4 regions of the Mesorhizobium sp. M4B.F.Ca.ET.017.02.2.1 genome follow, and region 2 is predicted to be linked to each of the others. Evidence: predicted binding sites of a transcription regulator. Region 2 holds the regulator's gene; each other region holds the start of a gene.
The links. The regulator PhoB, encoded in region 2, activates phosphate uptake and scavenging genes when phosphate is short. The targets are predictions, from matches to a motif close to TGTCATNNANCTGTCAT.

Region 1 (5,516 bases), on a different contig from region 2:
TCAAGGGCGACAAGAAGACCTACTATCTCGACCACGCCAATTCGGACGAAGCGGTGCGCGAGGCCGAGCAGGACCTCGCCGAAGGCGCCGACATGCTGATGGTGAAGCCCGGCCTGCCCTATCTCGACATCATCCGCCGGCTGAAGGACGAGCTGCAGATGCCGACCTTCGCCTATCAGGTGTCGGGCGAATATTCGATGATCAAGGCGGCCGCCGCCAATGGCTGGATCGACGGCGAGAAGGCTATGCTGGAATCGCTGCTTGCGCTGAAACGCGCCGGCTGCGACGGCATCCTCACCTATTTCGCGCCGGAAGTGGCAGCGATGCTGAAGGGATAGCCGACATTGCTGCGGGGGCTGGGCAAGCATCTCAAATCATTGTTCGTTGCCACCCCACTCGGCGATACCACTACGCCGGGCTATCACGCCTACGTCACGCTCCATGACTGGATTGTGCCGAGTTCCAAGCTGTCCAGTGCTATCGGGCCGCTTTCGGGAAAGCATCAATCCGCGCTCGACACCGCATGGGCCGAACTGGAGAACGGCCTGGCGGGCTGGAGGACGAAACATCTCATTCAGGCGGCTGATCTCGCCGCGGGAATCCGCAACGGCCCGTCGGCGCCCGACCTCGCCAATACCGTTGTTTCCATTCTCGTCGATCACTCCGGATCGATGCGCGGCCAAAAAATGCTCTACGCCGCCGCTTCCGTCGACATTGCACAGGAGTTCCTGAGGACGCTAGGCATCAAGGTCGAGCTCCTGGGCTTCACCACGCGCGCCTGGCGCGGTGGGTACTCACGGCAGACCTGGGATGCAGATGGCCGGCCCAAAAATCCGGGCAGGCTGAACGACCTGCTTCATATCGTTTATCGGGAGGCCAACGATATGCGTCAGGGCAGTATCGGTCATGCTCTCAAGGTGATGTTGCGGCCGGACCTGCTCAAGGAAAATATCGACGGCGAGGCCATCGAATGGGCAGCCGACCGGCTGCGGAAACGTCCCGAGCGCCGGAAAATATTGCTCGTCGTGTCGGACGGGGCGCCGGTCGACGATTCCACGCTTCACGCAAATGGCCCTCGCTATCTCCAAGACCATCTCTTTCAAGTGGCGGTGCAACTGGAGACAGCCGGAGACGTTGAGTTGCTGGCGGTTGGTTTTTGTTCCTATGTCGACAACTCCTATCGAGTGTCAACGAATTGCGAGGCACCCGATGAGCTCGGCAGAACCATGTTGATGGCATTGCAGCGCCAGCTTGTCGCCGGTGGAACGATGTCTGCCAGTGACACGGCTGACGAGGTTGGTAGTTCGCCGTCGCCGAACTGATCATTCTCCTGAACTTGCCGGGGCGCGATCCGCATCCATCCGCGCACCAGATACCGCTTGCAATACGCAATCAGTTAGGCTAACCACTAACTGCTTGCAAATTACAACTGGTTATGAAGGAGGTAGCATGTCGAAACTTCGTGTCAATGCTTTCACCCTGTCGCTCGACGGCTTCGGGGCCGGCCCTGACCAGGATCTCGCCAACCCGCTCGGTATCGGCGGCGAGAACCTCCACAAATGGATGATCGGCACCCGCTTTTTTCGCAAGGTTGTGATGGGCCAGGACGGCGGCACCACCGACACCGACGACGCGTTCGCGGCGCGCAGCTTCGAGAATGTCGGCGCCTGGATCCTCGGCCGCAACATGTTCGGACCGATCCGCGGCGACTGGCCGGACGACAGCTGGAAAGGCTGGTGGGGTGACAACCCGCCCTATCACGTGCCGACTTTCGTGCTCACGCACCACAAACGCGCGCCGATCGAGATGGAAGGTGGGACGACGTTCTATTTCGTCACCGACAGCATCCATTCGGCGCTGGAACAGGCCAGGGAGGCGGCCGCCGGCAAGGATGTGCGCGTCGGCGGCGGCGTTTCGACCGTCCGGCAGTATCTGCAGGAGCGGCTCATCGACGAGATGCACCTGGCGATATCGCCGGTGCTGCTCGGCAAGGGCGAGCATCTTTTCGCCGGCCTGGACATGCCGGGCCTTGGCTACCAGTGCACCGAGCAGGTGGCGACGCCACTCGCTACGCATGTGGTGATTGAGCGGGCGTGATTACAGCTCTTTCTCCCCGTTCACGGGGAGAAATGCCCGGCAGGGCAATGAGGGGCAGCGCTGCCGGTTGGAGATTGGCGATAAGCCGCTGACCGCGAACTAAGGCTCAATCGCTGGCGTCGGCGCTGCCCCTCATCCGCCCTTCGGGCACCTTCTCCCCGTGAAACGGGGAGAAGGAAAAAAGGTGCTCAATACTTCTCCGGCACGTAAAGCTCGCGCGGCAGCACCTGGCGCTCGTATTCGGGGTTGAAGACGCGCTCCGGCAGCGTGATCTCCTCATGCGGCACCTCCTCATAGGGAAACTGCTGCAGGAGATGGTCGATGCAGTTCAGCCGGGCGCGCTTCTTGTCGTTGCCTTCGACGATGAACCATGGCGCCTCGGGAATGTTGGTGCGGGCGAAGGTTTCTTCCTTGGCCTTGGTATACTGCTCCCAGCGCACGCGCGATTGCAGGTCCATCGGCGACAGCTTCCACTGCTTCATCGGATCATGGATGCGCATCAGGAAGCGCATCTGCTGCTCCTCGTCGGTTATCGAGAACCAGTATTTGACCAGGGTGATGCCGGAGCGCACCAGCATGCGCTCGAATTCCGGCACGTCGTGGAAGAACTCTTCGACCTGGTCCGGCCCGGCGAAGCCCATCACCCGCTCGACGCCGGAGCGGTTGTACCAGGAGCGGTCGAACAGCACGATCTCGCCGCCGGCCGGCAGATGCGGCACGTAGCGCTGGAAATACCATTGCGATTTCTCGCGCTCGGTCGGCGCCGGCAGCGCCACGACACGGCAGATGCGCGGATTGAGCCGCTGCGTGATGCGCTTGATGACGCCGCCCTTGCCGGCGGAGTCGCGGCCCTCGAAGACCACCACGACCTTCTTCTTGTGATAGGCCACCCAGGACTGCAGCTTGATCAGTTCGGACTGGAGCCGCAGCAAGTCTCGGAAATATTGCATGCGTTCGATCGAGGGCGGATGCGACTCCTTGTAGATCTTGGCGATCTCGAGCGACAGCGCCGGCTCCGATATCTCGAGCTCGTAGTCCTCGTCGAGCGTGTCGGCGAGTTCGGCTTCCAGCCAGTCCCTGGCTCCGGAATTCGGTTTCAGTTCGCTCATCGTGCTTCTCCGTTCGCCATCCTGAGCCGACTTCAATAAAGGCCGGCAATGACGGTTTTATTGCAATGCCGCTGCTGCAGATGTGATCGACCGGTCGCCGCGATGGGGCGACAAGCCGAGCAACTTGTCCTACAAATAGGCTGTCCTATTCGGGCTGCCCATTCGTGGCGCCTCTCTCAATGCGATTGCGAGGATCTCAAATGGAATACCGTACACTCGGCCGTTCCGGGCTGAAGGTTTCGACATTGACGCTCGGCACCATGACATTCGGCGGCGCCGGCGCCTTCGCGGCGGTCGGCAAGACCGACCTCAAGGAAGCAAGCCGGATGATCGACCTCTGCATCGATGCCGGCATCAACCTCATCGACACCGCCAACGTCTATTCGAACGGGATTTCGGAAGAGATCATCGGCGAGGCGCTCGGCGGCAAGCGCAAGGACGATGTGCTGATCGCCTCCAAGGCGCGCATGCGCATCGGCAAGGGTCCCAATGACGAGGGCCTGTCGCGCCACCACCTGATCCGCGAGTGCGAGAAGAGCCTGAAGCGGCTGAAGACCGACGTCATCGACATCTACTTCCTGCACGAATGGGATGGCGTGACGCCGCTCGAGGAAACGGTCGCCGCGCTCGACACGCTGGTGAGCCAGGGCAAGATCCGCTACGTCGGGTGCTCCAACTATTCCGGCTGGCAGGTGATGAAGGCACTCGCCATCAGCGACAGCAGCCACCAGCCGCGCTTCGTCACCCAGCAGATCCACTACACGCTGGAGGCGCGCGAGGCAGAATACGAACTGCTGCCGATCTCGGTCGACCAGGGGCTCGGCGTGCTGGTGTGGAGCCCGCTCGCCGGCGGGCTGCTCAGCGGCAAATACGACCGCAACAGTCCGACCGCCCGCCAGATCGGCGGCTGGTGGGAACCGCCGATCCGCGACGAGGACCGGCTGTGGCGGATCGTCGACGTGCTGGTCGACATCGGCAAGGCCAGGGGCGTGTCCGGCGCGCAGGTGGCGCTCGCCTGGCTGCTCGGCCGGCCGGCGGTGTCGTCGCTGGTGATCGGCGCCCGCAGCGAGGCGCAGCTCAAGGACAACATCGCCGCCGCCAGCCTGACGCTGTCCTTCGATGAGCGGGCGCGGCTCGACGCCGTCAGCCGGCCGCCGGTTCTCTACCCCTATTGGCACCAGCAGCTGACGGCCAAGGGCCGCTTCGGGCCTGCCGACCTGGTGCTCGACCGCAGCGACGTCTGATCGCCGGAAGGGTCAGCCGGTTATGAAACGCCAGACCTCGGGATCCGGTTTGACCTGGCCGCCGAGCACGAAATATTTGTAGAGGACGAGCAGCGAGATCGCCTGCTCGTCCCGCTCGTTGCGGAACTTCTGGCAATAGGCATTGGCGGCGGCGACGATGCGTTCGGCCTCGGCCGGGTGCTTTTCGAAATAGGCCACCCGGTCGGCGAGATCGGAGAAGTCGGGGGCCAGCGGCACATAGTGGACATCGGCCCTGACCTCGCTTTCGGCGAACCAGGTCTCGTAGGTCGGCGGCGGCATCAGGCAGAGCGAGTTCGAGCTCATGATCCATTTGAGGTTGGTCGCGACATCGTTGCCTTCGAGCGAGACGATGTAGCGGTAGCGCCGCTGCTCATCGATGGTGAGATAGGGTTTTTGGTATTCGGCCTTGGCCTCCTTCTTCGGCGTCCCGACATCGCAGATCGGCAAGTCGCGCACGGCATCGAGGAACCGCGTGCGGATCGGGTTGTTGAGATCGCCGCGCCAGACCACGAGCGGACGCTTGTCGGCGAAGGGCTGCCGGTCGGCCGGCAGCTGGAAGTGGCGGAACTTGTCCAGCTTCATCAGCACGGCATTGCCGTTGCCGTCCGTGATCGGCCGGTCCTTGACGATCGCCGGCATCTTTGGGACGTCGATGACATCACCGAATTCGAGATCGATGAGCAGCGCCGGATCGAAATAGCGGGCAAATTCCTTGAGGTCGTAATAATACATGCTCGGAGAAAACGGCATGCGACTGACCGGCACCGCGGCCGGGCTCGGCGCGAAGGGCCGCTCCAGCCTGTTGTAGTAGTTCACCCGCTCGCGGACCGAGCCGTCCGACCGCCGTGTCTGCTCCAGCCATCCCGCCAGCCGGCGACGGAACAGCGCCTGCGGAGCGAGGTCGCGCGCGAAGTTGCGCGCGTAGTAAAACACCTTGGCGGCGGTTCGGAGAGGCGTGGCCATCGGTCCGTCGTTTCAATCAGCCTGGCGCTGGCGCGCAGATTTCTCCTACACCATTGTGCCGCCTGTCTTGCAAGCCCCGAAC
Region 2 (5,516 bases):
CGGCGAAACCATGATCGTGGTGCTCGCGGCCGGCGTCGCCGCCAATCTCACCGCCAATCCGTTCGAGGCGATGACCACCATCACCGTCAAGATCGTCAACCAGCTGACCGGCGACCTCGAATTCAATTCGCCGCAGACGCTGGTCGCCTTCGCGCTCGGCATTACGCTGTTCGCGCTGACGCTGGTGATGAACATCGTCGCCCTCTACATCGTGCGCAAATACCGGGAGCAGTACGAATGACCGATATCCCGCTGGATACGATGGTCCGGGCCGCGGCTCCTGCGCGCCGCGACATCGGCCTCAAGGCCCGCTACGCCGCCGAACGCCGGTTCCGCATCTATGGCGTGCTGGCGATCTCGGTTGGCCTCGCCTTCCTCGCCATCATGCTGATCACCATCGTCTCGAAGGGCTACACCGCCTTCTGGCAGACGACGGTGACGCTGCCGATCAATTTCGACGAGAAGATCATCGATCCTTCCAACAAGCGCGCCACCGATCCGGACGTGCTGATCAAGGCGAACTATCCCAAGCTGGCCGACAAGGCGCTGATGGCCAAGCTCGGCATCGATCCCGCCAACAAGCCGATGGCGCTGAAGCTGAAGGGCTTCCTGTCGGAGGGCGCGCGCGTGCAATTGCGCGACATCGTCGTCGCCGATCCGTCGGTCATCGGCACCACGCGCAACGTCGACATCCTCGCCGCGGCCAATCTCGATTCCGCCTTCAAGGGCCAGATCGACCTCAACGTCGAGGAAGCGCGCCGCAAGGTCTCGGACCAGCAGATCGCCTGGATGAACCAGCTCAAGGGCGACGGCACCATGGCCGAGCATTTCAACAAGGGCCTGTTCACCTATGGCGCCTCCAGCCGTCCGGAAACGTCGGGCATGGGCGTGGCCATCATCGGCTCCTTCTACATGATGGTGATCGTGCTGCTTCTGGCGCTGCCGATCGGCGTCGCCGCCTCCATCTACCTGGAGGAATTCGCCAAGAAGAACCGCTTCACCGACCTGATCGAAGTCAACATCAACAATCTGGCGGCGGTACCGTCGATCGTCTTCGGCCTGCTCGGCCTTGCCGTGTTCATCAATTTCCTCGGCATGCCGCGCTCGGCCGCCTTTGTCGGCGGCCTGGTGCTGACGCTGATGACGCTGCCGACGATCATCATCGCCACCCGCGCGGCGCTTGCCGCAGTGCCGCCGTCGATCCGCTCGGCGGCGCTCGGTCTCGGCGCCTCCAAGATGCAGATGGTGTTCCAGCACATCCTGCCGCTTGCCGCCCCCGGCATCCTCACCGGCACCATCATCGGCCTGGCGCGCGCACTCGGCGAGACCGCGCCGCTGCTCCTGATCGGCATGGTCGCCTTCGTCGCCGACTATCCAAAGACGCCATTCGATCCGGCGACAGCGCTGCCGGTGCAGATCTACATGTGGGCCAACGAGGCAGAGCGCGCCTTCGTCGAGCGCATGTCGGGCGCGATCATCATCCTGCTCGTCTTCCTCATGGCCATGAACATCACGGCGATCGTGCTCAGGCGCCGCTTCGAACGGCGCTGGTAAAAGAAGGCATCTGGTATGAACATCATGACCGAACAGTCTCTTGAAAACGCAGTGGGCGACAAAATGAACGCCAAGTCGAACGAAGTGATCAAGATGCGCGGCGACAAGGTCGGCGTGTTCTATGGCGAGAAGCAGGCGCTGTTCGACGTCAATCTCGACGTCCGCCTCAACCAGGTGACGGCGTTGATCGGTCCTTCGGGCTGCGGCAAGTCGACCTTCCTGCGCTGCCTCAACCGCATGAACGACACCATCGATTCGGCGCGGGTGACCGGCAAGATCACGCTGGACCAGGAGGACATCTACGACAAGAGCATCGACGTCGTCGAGCTCAGGGCCCGGGTCGGCATGGTGTTCCAGAAGCCGAACCCGTTCCCGAAGTCGATCTACGAGAATGTCGCCTACGGCCCGCGCATCCATGGGCTGGCCAAGCGCAAGGCCGACATGGACCAGATCGTCGAATCCAGCCTGAAGAAGGCGGCGATCTGGAACGAGGTGAAGGACCGCCTGCACGAGCCCGGCACCGGCCTATCCGGCGGCCAGCAGCAGCGCCTGTGCATCGCCCGCGCCATCGCCGTCTCGCCGGAGGTGATCCTGATGGACGAGCCGTGCTCGGCGCTTGACCCGATCGCCACCGCCCGCGTCGAGGAGCTGATCGACGAGCTGCGCCAGAACTACACGATCGTCATCGTCACCCATTCGATGCAGCAGGCGGCGCGCGTGTCGCAGCGCACGGCGATGTTCCACCTCGGCTACCTGGTCGAGGAGGGCGCCACCGACAAGATGTTCACCAACCCCGACGACAAGCGCACCCAGGACTACATCACCGGCCGGTTCGGCTGATTTCCAAGCACGAGGACAGGATCATGGGTGAACATCATACGGTTGCGTCTTTCGACGAGGATCTCGGCGCCATCAGCAAGCTGATCTCCGACATGGGCGATCTCGCCCGCTCGATGGTCGCCGGCTCGACGCGGGCGCTGCTCAATTCCGACAACGCCCTGGCGCAGCGCGTGGTGTCCGACGACGCCATCATGGACGCGCGCCAGCGCGAACTCGACGACCGCGCCATCACACTGATCGCCAAGCGGCAGCCGATGGCCAACGATCTGCGCGCCGTGGTCGGCTCGATCCGCATGGCGGGCGACCTCGAACGCATCGGCGACCTCGCCAAGAACATCGCCAAGCGCGTCGGCACCGTCGGTCTCAGCGTCACGCCGCGCGACCTTTCGCATTCCATCGACGGCATGGCGCAGCTGGTGCTGATCCAGGTGCAGGGGGTCATCGAGGAGTATGCCGCCGCTGATGCCGCGGCGCTTGCCAAGCTCCGCAACGACGACGAGCGCATCGACGTTAAATACACCTCGGTGTTCCGCGAACTTTTGACCTACATGATGGAAGATCCGCGCAACATCACCGCTTGCACGCATCTGTTGTTCTGCGCCAAGAATCTGGAGCGCATCGGCGACCATGTCACCAACATCGCCGAGAACGCCTACTACGTGCTGACCGGCCAGCAACTGCCCGCCAATCGTCCGAAGCTGGACGAGACGGCGATGTCGGCGCCGGCCTGAGAAGAAGGGTGACGGGCCGATGATCGCGCCACGCATCATGGTGGTGGAGGACGAGGAGCCGCTGGGGGTGCTGCTCCGCTACAATCTTGAATCGGAAGGCTACCAGGTCGAGGTGGTGACACGCGGCGACGAGGCCGAAATCCGGCTGCAGGAAAACGTGCCCGACCTCCTGGTGCTCGACTGGATGGTGCCGGCGGTTTCCGGCATCGAGCTCTGCCGGCGCCTCAGGATGCGGCCGGAGACCGAGCGGCTGCCGATCATCATGCTGACGGCGCGCGGCGAGGAAAGCGACCGGGTGCGCGGCCTCTCCACCGGCGCCGACGACTATCTGGTCAAGCCGTTCTCGACGCCGGAGTTCATGGCGCGCGTCAAGGCGCTGCTGCGCCGCGCCAAGCCGGAAGTCCTGTCCAGCATGCTGAAGGTCGGCGACATCGTGCTCGATCGCGAGTCGCACCGGGTGTACCGCAAGAAGAGCGAAATCCGGCTCGGACCGACCGAGTTCCGCCTGCTCGAATTCATGATGCGGCATCCCGGCCGGGTGTTCTCGCGCAGCCAGCTGCTCGACAATGTCTGGGGCGAGACGATCTACATCGACGAGCGCACGGTCGACGTGCATGTCGGCCGCCTGCGCAAGGCGGTCAACAATGGCCGCATGCCTGACGTCATCCGCACCATCCGGGGCGCGGGCTACGCGATCAGGGAAGATTGACGCTCAGGCCACGTTCTTCCCGGTGGCGCCGCCTTTCACCTGCACGCCCGGCGCGAAAATCTCCTGGTCGACGAAGGTCAGTGCGCGCATGGCGCAGCCTTCGCGGATGAGCGGCAATTCGTTCGGCTCGGTGTCGAAGGAGATCGACTTCGAATGCTGGCCGCCGGCGGTCTGGGCGATCGCCTCGCGCAGCGCCGGCTCGATCAGATCGAAGGCGGCGGCGCTGACGCCGACCATGGCGACGGGAGCTGGATCGATCAGCGCGAACAGGCTGCCGAGGCCGAAGCCGAGCGCCTCGCCGGCCTTGCGGTAGGCCTGGCGCTCCGGGCCGTCGCCGGCGCGCGCCCTGGCGGCGAGCGAGCGCATGTCGGCGTCGCTGACATCGACCGGCTCGGCGTCCTCGCCCATCTGCTTGGCATTGCGCCAGATCGCATAGTTGCCGGCATAGGCCTCGACGCAGCCGCGCCGGCCGCAGCGGCAGAGCGCGCCGCCCGGCCGGTGGATCATGTGGCCGAATTCGCCGCCGGAGGAATGGGTGCCGGTGAACAGCTCTCCCTTCAGCACCAGCCCCATGCCGATGCCGTGCGAGAGCAGGATGGCAATGAAGTCGTCGCGGTACCGCTCGGGATCGCGCCACTGCAAGGCCACCGCCATCATGTTGCAGTCATTCTCCATGGTGGCCGGAACGCCAAATTCGGCTTCCAGAATGTCGGCGAAGGCGATGTCGGTCTGCGGCGTGATCGGCGACCACAACATGGCGCGGGCATGGGTGTCGGTGATGCCCTGGATGCCCATGGCGATGCGGGCGACGCCGCGGACGTCGAGGTCGGGATCCTCGAAACGGCGCCGGACGATGGCCACGCATTCGCCGATCAGCTCGTCGCGCGGCATGATCGCCGTGTCGAGGCGGCGCTGCTCCTCGGCAATGACCTGCCCGGCATAGTCGATGACAGCGACGGAAAGGAAGTTCAGCGACAGGACCACCGTCATCACCGCCGTGGCTTCCGGATTGAGGGCAAGCCCGACCTGCGGCCGGCCGCGCTTCAGCGAAACAGCCTCGTTTGGCTTGCTCTCGGTCAGAATGCCTTCCTGGATCAGGTCGGACGAGATCGCCGAGATGGTCGAATGGCTGAGGCCGGTGGTGGCGGCGATCTCGGTACGCGACGGCTGGCCGGCGCGGCGCACGGCCGAAATAACCATCGCCCGGTTGCGTCGGCGCAGATCGTCGTGGCGGATTCCAACCGACATGCTTTGCCTTCCTCCCGGTCGTCGCGGCCGTTTTTGATTTCGAAGGCCGTCGGCGACACCGTATGAATAGTGGCAGAAGCGGGCCAGCCTGTCATTTATTTATTCCGGAGCTCGAAAAAAATTCGCCGAGGCCTCGGAATCGATGAGAATCGTTGTTGACAGCGCTCCGGCGTTGGATCATATTTTTTTCGAGGCTCGAAAAAAAGCCTCGATGCCGGCCTCAGGGCCAGTCTGGGTCGCGCCGCAATGGCGCAGGGAGGATATCATGAAGAAATTCGCAACCGCCATGCTGGCGGGTGTCGCCTTGTCGTTGACGCTCGCGTCGGTCGCCGAGGCGAAGGACAAGGTGATCGGCGTTTCCTGGTCGAACTTCCAGGAAGAGCGCTGGAAGACCGATGAAGCGGCGATGAAGAAGGCCATCGAGGCGGCCGGCG
Region 3 (5,516 bases), on a different contig from region 2:
CTTCCAGGCGCTGACCAATATTTCCGGCACGACCAGCTATTTCGCCGGCCTCGGCCTGCCCCTGCCGGCGCTCGCAGCCTGGGGCACCGGCCTGTTCGAGCTGATCGCCGGAGCGCTCATCCTCGTCGGCTTCCAGACGCGGATCGTTGCCCTGCTGCTCGCGGCCTTCTGCATCGTTGCCGGCTTCATCGGTCATTACGGCCAGGGCGGCGACGACGCGATGCTCGCCTTCCTGCACCAGCAGATGCTGATGAAGGACATCGCAATCGCAGGCGGCTTCCTGGCGCTGGCGATGGCCGGCGCCGGTGCCTGGTCGGTCGACGGGCGGCTGGTTGGAATCGCAGATCAGCTGACTTGACCAGGCCGGCCAATTGGCCGGCTCGCTCAGGCGCGTTGGAAATTGGCGGCGATGATTTCGCGCCAGATGCGGGTGGGCCTTTTTGGCGCTGCCCACCATTTTCACCGAGACACCCTATTTGACCGAGACGCTTGGCCCATTCTCGACCGCCAGCACCAGCCGGCGATTGGTGATCCTGGCCAACTGCGCCAGCCGACCGGCCGGCCGCTCGCCATAAAGGTCGGCGAGCGAGGCCGGCAGCACCAGGGCCAGCGCGCCGTTGGGTCGGTTTTCCCATTTCAGCCGGGGCATGATGCCCGGCATCGCCGCCGTCAGCAGGTAGACGACGCGCATCATCGCCGCCAGCAGGCGGGCGCGCTCCAGGATGCGCGGCGGCGCCAGCGCCTTGATCTCGGGGGCGATGCCCTCGTTGAAGATACCGTCATGGCGGTAGGCGCCAGCCAGCGCCAGATAGGCGCGGCCGGGATGGTCGACGCCTATGAAGGAGGCATGCGCGATGATGTTGAGCGACTGCCGGCCGCGATATTCGGGATGCGCGCGCCAGCCGATGTCGGCCAGCAGGCAGGCGGCATGGCGGTATCGTGCCTCGTCCCCGGTCTCGTCGATGCCGAAGGCGGCGAAGGCCTTGCCGGTCCACTCGACCAGCTCATGGGCGTGGTGGACCGAGCGCGAGCGCAAGAGCGCAAGCTCCTCGGCGGCCGAGATCAGCGGATCGGCCTTCTGTTCGGCCTCGTCGAGCAGCGAATAGAGGAAGCCCTCGCGCACGCCGAGCGCCGAGACGACGATCTTGGACGGCTGCATCGCCGCCATGATCTCCTGCAGCACGACGGCGCCATAGGGCAGCAGCGAGCGACGATTCTTCGAGACGCCCTCGATGCCCCTGACCTTCTCGATCTCGGCCTTCGTCACCTGCTTCAGGAAGCTCAGGACGCTGTCGGCCGGTATCTCGTAGTGGTGCATGACGCCGAGCGGATAGTTGCTCATCTCCATGTGCAGCCGGGCGAGGTTTCGCCAGGTGCCGCCGACGGCGTAGAAGACCCTGCCCTGCCCGCCCTTCAGCAGCTTTGCCCGCGCCAGTTGCTCGCGCGCGATCTTCTGCGCCTGGGCGAGCGAGTTCTTGGCCATGTCCTGCAGGCGCAGGCCGCCGAGGGGCAGGGTGATGCCGTCGCCGATCGCCTCGCCATTGATGTCGATCAGCTCGAGGCTGCCGCCGCCAAGGTCGCCGGCGATGCCATTGGCCGGGTGGAAGCCTGAGATGACGCCGAGCGCCGAATAATGCGCTTCCTGGCGCCCGGAAAGTACCCGGATCTCGGTCTTCAGCACATCCTCGGCGCGGTGGATGAAATCGGGGCCGTTGACCGCCTCGCGCGCGGCGGCGGTCGCCAGCACATACATGTGCTCCGCGCCCGCCTGATCGGAGAGCGCGCGGAAGCGGCGGAACTCCTCCATCGAGCGGGTCACCGCCTCGGGATCGAGCTTGCCGGTCGAAACGATGCCGCGGCCGAGGCCGGCCAGCATCTTTTCGTTGAACAGCACAGTCGGCGAGCGCGCCAACCCTTCGTAGACGACGAGGCGGATCGAGTTCGAGCCGATGTCGATGATCGACAGCGGCCGCCGGTCCTGGAGCCGGCCCTGGGAAGTAGAAATCACGCGGCGCCGTTCTTCTTGCGGCGCTTGAACTGGGCTATGCGCTTGGGCGCATGCGACTTCAGCGCGTCACCCCGTCCGGACAGGCTCGGATTGGTCATGAAATATTCCTGCGCGTTGAACGGTTCCTCGCCCTCCTCCAGCACGACGCGCCGGGAGGTTCCGTCAGCCAATACGTCGAAACTTTGCTGGTTGTCCATGATGTTGCCCAGCATGATCTGGCCAAGCACCTGTTCATGCACAGTTGGATTGGTGATCGGCACCATGGTCTCGACGCGGCGGTCGAGATTGCGCGGCATCAAATCGGCCGAGGAGATGTAGACGATAGCCTCGTCCGAAGGCAGGCCGTGGCCGTCGCCGAAGCAGTAGATGCGGCTATGCTCGAGGAAGCGGCCGACGATCGATTTCACCCTTATGTTTTCCGACAGGCCGGGCACCTGCGGCCTCAGGCAGCAGATGCCGCGCACGACGAGATCGATCTCGACGCCGGCGCGGCTGGCGTCATAGAGCGCGTCGATGATGATCGGATCGACCAGCGCGTTCATCTTCATCCAGATGCGGGCCGGACGGCCCTCGCGCGCATGGGCGATCTCGTCCGAAATGTGCTTCAGGATGCGCTTGCGCAGCGTGAACGGCGAGACCGCCAGCCGCATCTCCTCGGCCGGCTCGGCATAGCCGGTGATGAAGTTGAAGAGCTGGGCGACATCGCGCGCGATCGTCGCGTCGGTGGTGAAGAACGACAGGTCGGTGTAGATGCGGGCCGTGACCGGATGGTAGTTGCCGGTGCCGAGATGCACGTAATTGCGCAGCTTGCCGTCCTCGCGCCGCACCACCAGCGACATCTTGGCGTGGGTCTTCAGTTCGAGGAAGCCGAACACGACCTGAACGCCGGCGCGCTCGAGGTCGCGTGCCCAGCGGATATTGGCCTCCTCGTCGAAGCGCGCCTTGAGCTCGACCAGCGCCGTCACCGACTTGCCGGCCTCGGCCGCGTCGACCAGCGCGCGGACGATCGGGCTGTCGTTGGAGGTGCGGTAGAGCGTCTGCTTGATCGCCACCACTTCCGGGTCGGCCATCGCCTGGCGCAGGAACTGCACCACCACGTCGAAGGATTCGTAGGGGTGGTGGACGACGATGTCCTTCTCGCGGATGGCGGCGAAGCAGTCGCCGCCATGCTCGCGGATGCGCTCGGGAAAGCGCGGATTGTAGGGCGTGAACTTCAAATCGTCGCGCGCGACGGCGACGATCTCGGAGATCTGGCTCAGCGCCAGCGGACCGGTCAAGACGCTGATGCGGCTCGACGAAACGCCGAGCTCGCCGGCGACGAAGTCGCGCAGCGCGGGCGGCATCGACATGTCGAACTCGATGCGGATGACCGAACCGCGGCGACGCCGCTTCAGCGCCGTCTCGAACAGGCGCACCAGATCCTCGGACTCTTCCTCGACCTCGATATCGCTGTCGCGGATGAGGCGGAAGGTGCCGGAGCCCTTGACCTCGTAGCCCGGGAAAAGCTTGCCGATATAAAGGCCGACCGCTTCCTCGAGCGGGATGAAGCGGACATGGTTCTTGCGGTCGGGCAGGCGGATGAAGCGCTTCAGGGCCACCGGCAGGCGCAGCAGCGCGCTCATCTCCTCGCCGTTCTTGCGGTGGCGCAATTGCAGCGCCATCGAGAAGCCGAGATTGGGGATGAACGGGAACGGGTGCGCCGGGTCGATCGACAGCGGGGTCAGCACCGGGAACACCTGATCCTGGAAATGTTCTTCCAGCCAGGCCCTCTCGTCCTTGGTCAGCGCGTCGCGCGTGATGCTCTCGATGCCTTCCTTGTTGAGCAGCTGCATCAGCGCCGACAGGCTTTTCTGCTGGTCTTCCTGCAGGCGCTCGACCTCGCGCAGCAATTGTTCGAGCTGCTGCTCCGGCGTGCGGCCGTCCGGGCTCTTGAGGGCGATGCCCTCGCGCACCTGGCCGGCGAGGCCCGCGACGCGGACCATGAAGAACTCGTCGAGATTGGCGGCCGAGATCGACAGAAAGCGGACCCGTTCGAGCAACGGATGGTTCGCATTCAGCGATTCTTCCAGCACGCGGCGGTTGAACTGCAGCCAGGAGAACTCGCGATTGACGAAACGGTCTGGATTGCCGGCTTCCGGGCTTGCCGCCTCGATGGTGATGAATTCGCTTTGCACCGGCTTCAGTTCGTTCATGATTCCTGCTCTTGCCCCTGCCCCGGTTTCCCTGAACATCCTTGTGGCGCCAGGCACTACGCCTGGCTGCAAAAATGCTCCAGCCGGTTAACCGGCTCAACTTATCCTCTGACAGGCTTTTGCGACAGTTTCATTTCATCGATCTTGCAAAGAGGCCGGTTATGATCCAGATGCAACTGGCCGAAAGCAGGCCGAGACCAAATTGGAGACGACGATGGCAGGCGGTTCCATTCCCCATTTCCAGAACGATGCGGGCCATCCGGCGATCGACATCGGCGTCAGGGAATTCATGTGCACGGGCGCCAACCCGCCTTTCGACCATCCGCATGTCTTCCTCGACATGGGTGACGACAACGAGAAGGTCTGCCCCTATTGCTCGACGCTCTACCGTTATTCGTCGAAGCTGAAGGCGACGGAAACGGTGCCGCCGGGCTGCCTCTATATCGACCAGGCCGCCTGACTCTTTCGCGACAGATCTGATGGACGACGCGCGCTCCCGGCAAGTCGTCATCGCCGGAGCGGGTATCGCCGGGTTAACCGCGGCCATTGCGTTCGCCGAACGCGGCCATCCCGTGCAGATTTTCGAACAGGCGCCGCGACTCGAAGCGGCCGGCGCCGGCATCCAACTTTCCCCCAACGCGACGCGCATCCTCAGGCAACTCGGCGTGCTCGATCGGTTGCTGCCGCATGCCGTGCGGCCGGAGGCGGTGGTGCTGAAGGACGCCGCGACGCTCAGGGAATTGGCGCGGGTGCCGCTGGGGCAAGCCGGCGAGAGCCGTTGGGGTGCGCCCTATCTCGTCGCGCACCGCGCCGACGTGCAGGCGGCGCTTACGGCGCAGGCCGCGGGGTGCCGCGACATCGAACTTGTCACCGGCGCGCGCGTGACAGGCCTTGCCAACGCGCCGCAAGGCGTTGCGGTGACGGTCGAAGCGGATGGGCGCAGGATCGAGGCCAGCGGCCAATTGCTGGTCGGCGCCGACGGCGTCTGGTCGTCGCTTCGCGAAAAGCTCGCCGTCATGGAGCCGGGCTTCGGCAAGAGCCGCTTCTCGGGCGAGCTTGCCTGGCGCGCGACGGTCGCGGCTGAAAGTGCCGCCGGAGAAGCCTTTGCAACGGTCGGCGCCACGGACTGCGTCACCACCTTTCTGCATCCTGGCTTCCACCTGGTGGCCTATCCGGTGAGCCAAGGCAGCGCCTTCAACCTCGCCGCCTTCACCAGGGGCGAGCGCATCGCCGAAGGCTGGTCCGGCCATGCCGACCCGGCCATCCTCTCAGGCGCCATGCGCGGCACGGCGCCGGCGCTGGCAAGGCTTGTCGCG
Region 4 (5,516 bases), on a different contig from region 2:
CCGCGACGGCGATCGGCGAGCAGGCGGTGCGCATTGGCAATCGCGGCCTCGCCGCCTTTCACCGCGACATACATATCAGGCCTCCATCGCCTTGATGCGCGTGGTGCGCGGCAGGCAGGCGACCCCGTCCGGTGCTGCCAGGATGATGTCGACGCCGCGCGGAAAGCGCTGGCTGTTCTGCTTCCACTGCTCGATGAAGTGGCGCGGCATCTCGGCCGGCGCGAGCATCGCCATCTTCTCGATGCCGGGGCCTTCGAGCAGCAGGGGAACGCCCGAGGCAAGATCGCTGACGACGAGGATCAGCGTCGTCGAGCGGTCGGGATATTCCTGCGTGCCTTGCGAAAAGCCATCCAGCGCCATCATCTCGGCCGGCCTGGCTATGATGGCGAAATGCGCGTCGGCCGGCGTGTTGGCGAGCGGCGCGCCGGTGTGGAAGCCGAGCCAGGATCTGACCGGCGCTTCGGCCTGCAAGGCAGGATCGAGCCAGAGCGGGGTGTCGTTGTCACAGAGCGCCAGCGCCACGGCGCCCGATGTCGCCGACAGCGGCGCCGGCGGGCGGGCGAGGGCCGGCAGCGGCTCTATGCTGCCCGGCCGTGCCATGGCGTCCATGACGGCGCGAAACACGGTCTGCGCATTGAAGACCGGATCGGCGAAGCCGCCCTCGATCGCTTGCGTCTCCATCAGTCCTCTCCGCGCACCATGGTGAAGAAATCCACTTTCGTCGCCGCTGTCTCGGCGCGCCGTTTTTCGTGCGCCTCGGCAAGCACCGTACGCAGCGGCGCGATGACCCTGGTCTCGACAATTTCGCGATGGGCCGGGTCCTGCCAGAGCGCGTCGGCGATCGCGGCCAGCTTCGCCTTCTGCCTGTCGCGGCCGAGCGCATAGCTATGGCCGACCTGGCCGGAGGGCAGGCGCACCGTGGCGCGGGTGACCGTCGCCTCGCCGACATTGAAGGGCGCGCCGCCGCCGCCGATGCGGCCGCGCACCGTCACCAGGCCGGTTTCGGGGCCGCGCAAGAGTTCGGCCTCCAGGGGCAGGCCGGCCTCGTTCCAAAGCCGGGCGAGCTCGTCGCCGGCGGACTGCGCCAGCGTCGCCATCGCCGCCTTGCGCCCGGCCTGCTCGCGCGCTTCCTGTCCTCGCATGGCAGCACTCCGTCGATTGCCTAAATTTGTCTATTGATATAGACAACTATACAAATTATACGCATTAGCTAGCGCGAGTCCATGACGGCTGGATGACATCGGCGAAAAGTCTGGGCGGTGAACCCGGGGGCTGACATGAGTGGGCAGCAGGCAGCCAGCATCGAGCGGCGCAGCGGCGTTTCGCTGTGGCGGCAGATCGCCGACCGGATCCTGCAAGGGATCGCGGCCGGCGACTTTGCCGAGAGTGCGGCGCTGCCGCCGGAAATGGCGCTTGCCGAACGTTATGGTGTCAATCGCCATACGGTGCGCAGCGCCATCGCGGCGCTGGTGCAAGAGGGCGTGCTGAGGGCCGAGCAGGGGCGCGGCACCTTCGTCTTATCGCGCAAGCGGCTCTCCTACCCGATCGGCGCCCGCACGCGCTTTTCGACGGGCCTGCAGGGGCAGACGAGCGAGCGGCATATTGCGCTACTCGCCTCATCGGTCGAGCCGGCCAGCCGGCGCATCGCCGATGCCTTGAAGCTCGCCAGGGGAGCCGCCGTGCTCCGCCTGGAGACGCGCGGCGAAGCCGATGGCCATCCGGTGTCGCGCGCCACCGCCTGGTTCGACGCCAGGCGCTTCGCCGGCATCGATGCCGCCATGGCGGAGACGGGATCGGTCACCGCATCGCTCAGGCGCTTCGGCATCAACGACTATCTCAGGCAATCGACGGTGCTGTCGGCGCGCCATGCCGATGCCGCCGATCTTGCCGATCTCGACCTGCAGCCCGGCGCCATCGTGCTGGTGACGGTCGCGGTCAACGTCACGCTCGACGGTCAGCCGATCCAGTTTTCCGAGTCGCGGTTTCCGGCGGAGCGGGTGGAGCTCAAACTGTCGGCCAATGACTAGCCGATGCCGTAGAAGCGTGCGGCGGTGCCGCCGAAGACGGCGTCCTGCTCCGCCGGCGAAAGGCCTGCCAAAAGCTCCTTCGCGGCGGCCAGCCAATTCTCGTAGGTGGCGGCGAGCTCGCACACCGGCCAGTCGCTGCCGAACATCAGCCGGTCCGGCCCGAAGCAGGCAACGAGATGATCGGCATAGGGTTTGAGGCCGGCGACCGACCAGTTCGGCCCGGCCTCGGTGACCAGGCCGGAGAATTTGCAGACGACCGACGGCCGCTTCGCCAGCGCCGCCATGTCGCTCGCCCAGGGCTCTAGGATGCCCTTGGCGATGAAGGGTTTTGCCGCGTGGTCGACGACGATCGGCAGGTCAGGCATGTGGTCGGCGAGTGCGGCGACCACCGGCAAATGGCGCGGCTGCGCCAGCGCGTCGAAACGCAGGCCGAGTTTCGGCAAGAGCTTCAGCGCGGCGAGCTGCTTCGGCTTCAAAATGTCGAAGGTGTCGTCGATATCCTGCAGCATCGGCCTTATGCCGCGGAATTTCGGCCGCGCCGCCAGCCGTCGCAGCGTCGCCTCGACATCGTCGGCTTCGAGATCGACCCAGCCGACCACGGCCGCGATGCTGTCGTCCCTGTCGGCGAGGTCGAGCATGAATTCGGTTTCGGCGACAGTCGCCGCCGCCTGGACGACGACGGTGCGGGCGATGCCGGCGGCCTGGAGGTGCGGCGCGAGGTCGGCCGGGAAGACGTCGCGCATGATCGGCGCGACGTGCGGCCCCATCCAGAAATAGTCGCCGCGCGCGATCTGCCAATAATGCTGGTGCGCGTCGATCCTCTGCATTGTCCTACCCGATCTCGATGACGGCCTTGATCAGACCGGATTTCTCATGCGCCCATCTTGCGAGATCACGCGGCGTGCCCGCAAGGCTCGTGCGGTGGGTGACGAGCTTTGCCATGGGCACCGCACCGTTGCGGATCGAGGTGGCGACATGGTCGAAATCGGCGCGGAGCGCATTGCGGCTGCCGATCAGCGTCATCTCGCGCTTGTGGAACTCCGGGTCGGAGAAGATGATGTCGTCCTTGACGACACTGACCAGCACGAGGCTGCCGCCATGCGCGACATGGGCGAAGGCCGATTGCACCGACTGCGTGTTGCCGGTGGCGTCGAAGACCACGTCGAAGCCCTCGCCATCGGTCGCGTTCCGCACCAGATCGGCCGCCGCCTGCCGCGAGCCGTCGAGCGCGGCGAAACCAAGCTCGCTTTCGGCGAAGCCAAGGCGCTCGCTGCTCATGTCGAGCAGGCTGACGTCGAGGCCGGCGATGCGGGCAAACAGCGCCGTGCCAAGTCCGATCGGGCCGGCGCCGATGACCAGCGCGCGGGCGCCGGGTTCGGTCAGCGCGCGGCGCACCGCATGCGCGCCGATCGCCAGGAATTCGACGGCGGCGGCATCGGCCAGCGACAGGCCGTTTGCCGGGTAAAGATTCTGCGCCGGCACCAGGATCTCCTCGCACATGGCGCCGTCGCGATGGACGCCGAGCACCTCGATCCTGACGCAGCAATTCGGCTTGCCTTTCCGGCAGGCGATGCATTTGCCGCAAGCCAGATAGGGGTTGATGATGACGGCCTCGCCGACGCTCAGGGCGACGCCCTCGCCGGTTTCGGCAACCGTGCCGGAGACCTCGTGGCCCATGATGCGCGGGTAGGCGAGGAACGGGTGCTTGCCCTCGAAGATGTGGTAGTCGGTGCCGCAGATGCCGACATGGCTGACCGCCACCCGCACCCAGCCGGCGGGCGGCGCGCCGGGCTCGGCGCGGTCTTCGAGGACGAGCTCGCCGGGCGATCGGCAGACGACTGCTTTCATGCTTCAATCCAATTGTTTATGCCGCCGGCCCTCGCTTTCGCGGGGCCAGCGGCACTGGGAGGGAACTTACTTGCCGCGGCGGCGCAGCCCGTCAAAATAGACGATGACGATGATCAGCACGCCGGTGATGATGCGCTGCCAGAAGGCGTTGACGTTCAAAAGGTTGGCGCCGTTGTTGATGGTGGCGAGGATGAAGGCGCCAAGCAGCGGGCCGTGCACGGAGCCGACCGCGCCGAACAGCGAGGTGCCGCCGATCACCGACGAGGCGATCGCCTGCAATTCCCAGCCCTCGGCCTGGGTCGGATTGCCGATGCCGATGCGCGACGCGAGCAACACGCCGACAAAGGCGGCGCACAGGCCGGACAGCGTATAGGCCATGTAGATGGTGCGCTGGACATTGACGCCGGACAGGCGCGAGGCCTCGGCGTTGGAGCCGACCGAGAACAGGTAGCGGCCCCAGCGGCTGTGGTGGAGGAAGATGTAGGCCGGGATGCCGACCAGGATCACCATCCAGAACAGGTTGGGGATGCCGACGAAGGAGTTGCGCGAGAATTCCTGGAATGCGTCGTTGTTGATCGAGATCGAATTGCCGTTGGTCATCAACAGGCCGATGCCGCGCAGCGAGGTCAGCGTCGCGAGCGTGATGATGAAGGGCGGCAGGCCCATCCTGACGATGCCGAAACCGTGGAACAAGCCGATGGCGACGCCGACCAGCAAGGTGATCAGGATGGCGGCGAAGACCGGCACGCCGGCATTGATCAGCATCGCCGTGATGACGGTGGCGAAGCCGACCACGGCGCCGACCGAAAGATCGATGCCGCCGGTGATGATGACGAAAGTCTGGCCGACCGCCAGGATGGCGATCATCGAGCCCTGGCGCAGCAGGTTGGAGATGTTGTTGGCCGAGGCAAAGCTCTGCGTCGACACCGACAGGATGACCCACAACAGAACCAGCAGCGCCAGCAGCGTCAGCCCGAACAGGGCGTTATAGTTGCGCTTCGGCTTTTCGGCCGCGATCGCCTCGGTGCTCATTTCTGTCCTCCCTGTTTTTCTTGTTTCTCGGCGAGCGCCTGAGAGAGAATGTCTTCGTGGTCGGCGGTGCGGAAGCCGTGCGTGGCGACAAGCTTGCCGCGCCGGAACACATGCAGCGTGTCGGCGAGCTCATAGACCTCCGGCAGATAGGAGGAGATCAGGATGATGCCGGCGCCGTTGGACAACAGCGTCGAGAACAGGCGGTAGATCTCGGCCTTGGTGCCCACATCGACGCCGACCGTCGGCTCGTCGAAGATGAACAGCTTGGCGCCATGCGCCAGCCATTTGCCGATGACGATCTTCTGCTGGTTGCCGCCCGACAGGCTGGAGGCGAGCGCGTTGCGCGTCGGCGTCTTGATCCTCAGGCCGGCGATCTGGCGATCGGCCTCGACCTTCTCCTGCGTGTTGGAGATCAGGAGATTGTTCGAGATGCGCTTGTAGATCGGCAGGTTGAGGTTGAGGCCGACCGGCAGGTTGAGGCAGAGGCCCTGGTCGCGGCGGCTTTCCGGTGCCAGCGCCATGCCGAGCCGGATAGCATCGTGCTCGGAGTTGACCTGCACCTCCTTGCCTTCCCACAGGATCTGGCCGGCCGATTTCCGATGGCGGCCG

Region 1: ppk2 (polyphosphate kinase 2) is a predicted target of PhoB. The motif match lies at 3,255-3,271, and genes of this name have one in related genera.
Region 3: EN738_RS17325 (RNA degradosome polyphosphate kinase) is a predicted target of PhoB. The motif match lies at 4,322-4,338, and genes of this name have one in related genera.
Region 4: phnF (phosphonate metabolism transcriptional regulator PhnF) is a predicted target of PhoB. The motif match lies at 1,224-1,240, and genes of this name have one in related genera.

The regions. Positions count from the first base shown of each region.
Region 1 covers NZ_RZOF01000095.1:12,501-18,016, reverse strand. Annotated here, with positions in the region: partial or broken gene hemB (porphobilinogen synthase) at 1-338, shown strand, start outside; gene EN738_RS14205 (cobalamin biosynthesis protein CobT) at 345-1,322, shown strand; gene EN738_RS14200 (dihydrofolate reductase family protein) at 1,450-2,097, shown strand; gene ppk2 (polyphosphate kinase 2) at 2,286-3,206, opposite strand; gene EN738_RS14190 (aldo/keto reductase) at 3,407-4,450, shown strand; gene EN738_RS14185 (glycosyl transferase family 90) at 4,463-5,434, opposite strand.
Region 2 covers NZ_RZOF01000023.1:28,196-33,711, forward strand. Annotated here, with positions in the region: gene pstC (phosphate ABC transporter permease subunit PstC) at 1-241, shown strand, start outside; gene pstA (phosphate ABC transporter permease PstA) at 238-1,554, shown strand; gene pstB (phosphate ABC transporter ATP-binding protein PstB) at 1,570-2,394, shown strand; gene phoU (phosphate signaling complex protein PhoU) at 2,418-3,125, shown strand; gene phoB (phosphate regulon transcriptional regulator PhoB) at 3,145-3,834, shown strand; gene EN738_RS05355 (ROK family protein) at 3,838-5,082, opposite strand; partial or broken gene xylF (D-xylose ABC transporter substrate-binding protein) at 5,348-5,516, shown strand, end outside.
Region 3 covers NZ_RZOF01000132.1:6,666-12,181, reverse strand. Annotated here, with positions in the region: gene EN738_RS17335 (DoxX family protein) at 1-358, shown strand, start outside; gene ppx (exopolyphosphatase) at 473-2,008, opposite strand; gene EN738_RS17325 (RNA degradosome polyphosphate kinase) at 2,005-4,200, opposite strand; gene EN738_RS17320 (zinc-finger domain-containing protein) at 4,415-4,660, shown strand; gene EN738_RS17315 (FAD-dependent monooxygenase) at 4,680-5,516, shown strand, end outside.
Region 4 covers NZ_RZOF01000031.1:158-5,673, forward strand. Annotated here, with positions in the region: partial or broken gene EN738_RS06525 (carbon-phosphorus lyase complex subunit PhnI) at 1-74, opposite strand, end outside; gene phnH (phosphonate C-P lyase system protein PhnH) at 76-681, opposite strand; gene phnG (phosphonate C-P lyase system protein PhnG) at 681-1,142, opposite strand; gene phnF (phosphonate metabolism transcriptional regulator PhnF) at 1,278-2,027, shown strand; gene EN738_RS06545 (amidohydrolase family protein) at 2,024-2,854, opposite strand; gene EN738_RS06550 (zinc-binding alcohol dehydrogenase family protein) at 2,859-3,875, opposite strand; gene EN738_RS06555 (ABC transporter permease) at 3,942-4,907, opposite strand; gene EN738_RS06560 (sugar ABC transporter ATP-binding protein) at 4,904-5,516, opposite strand, start outside.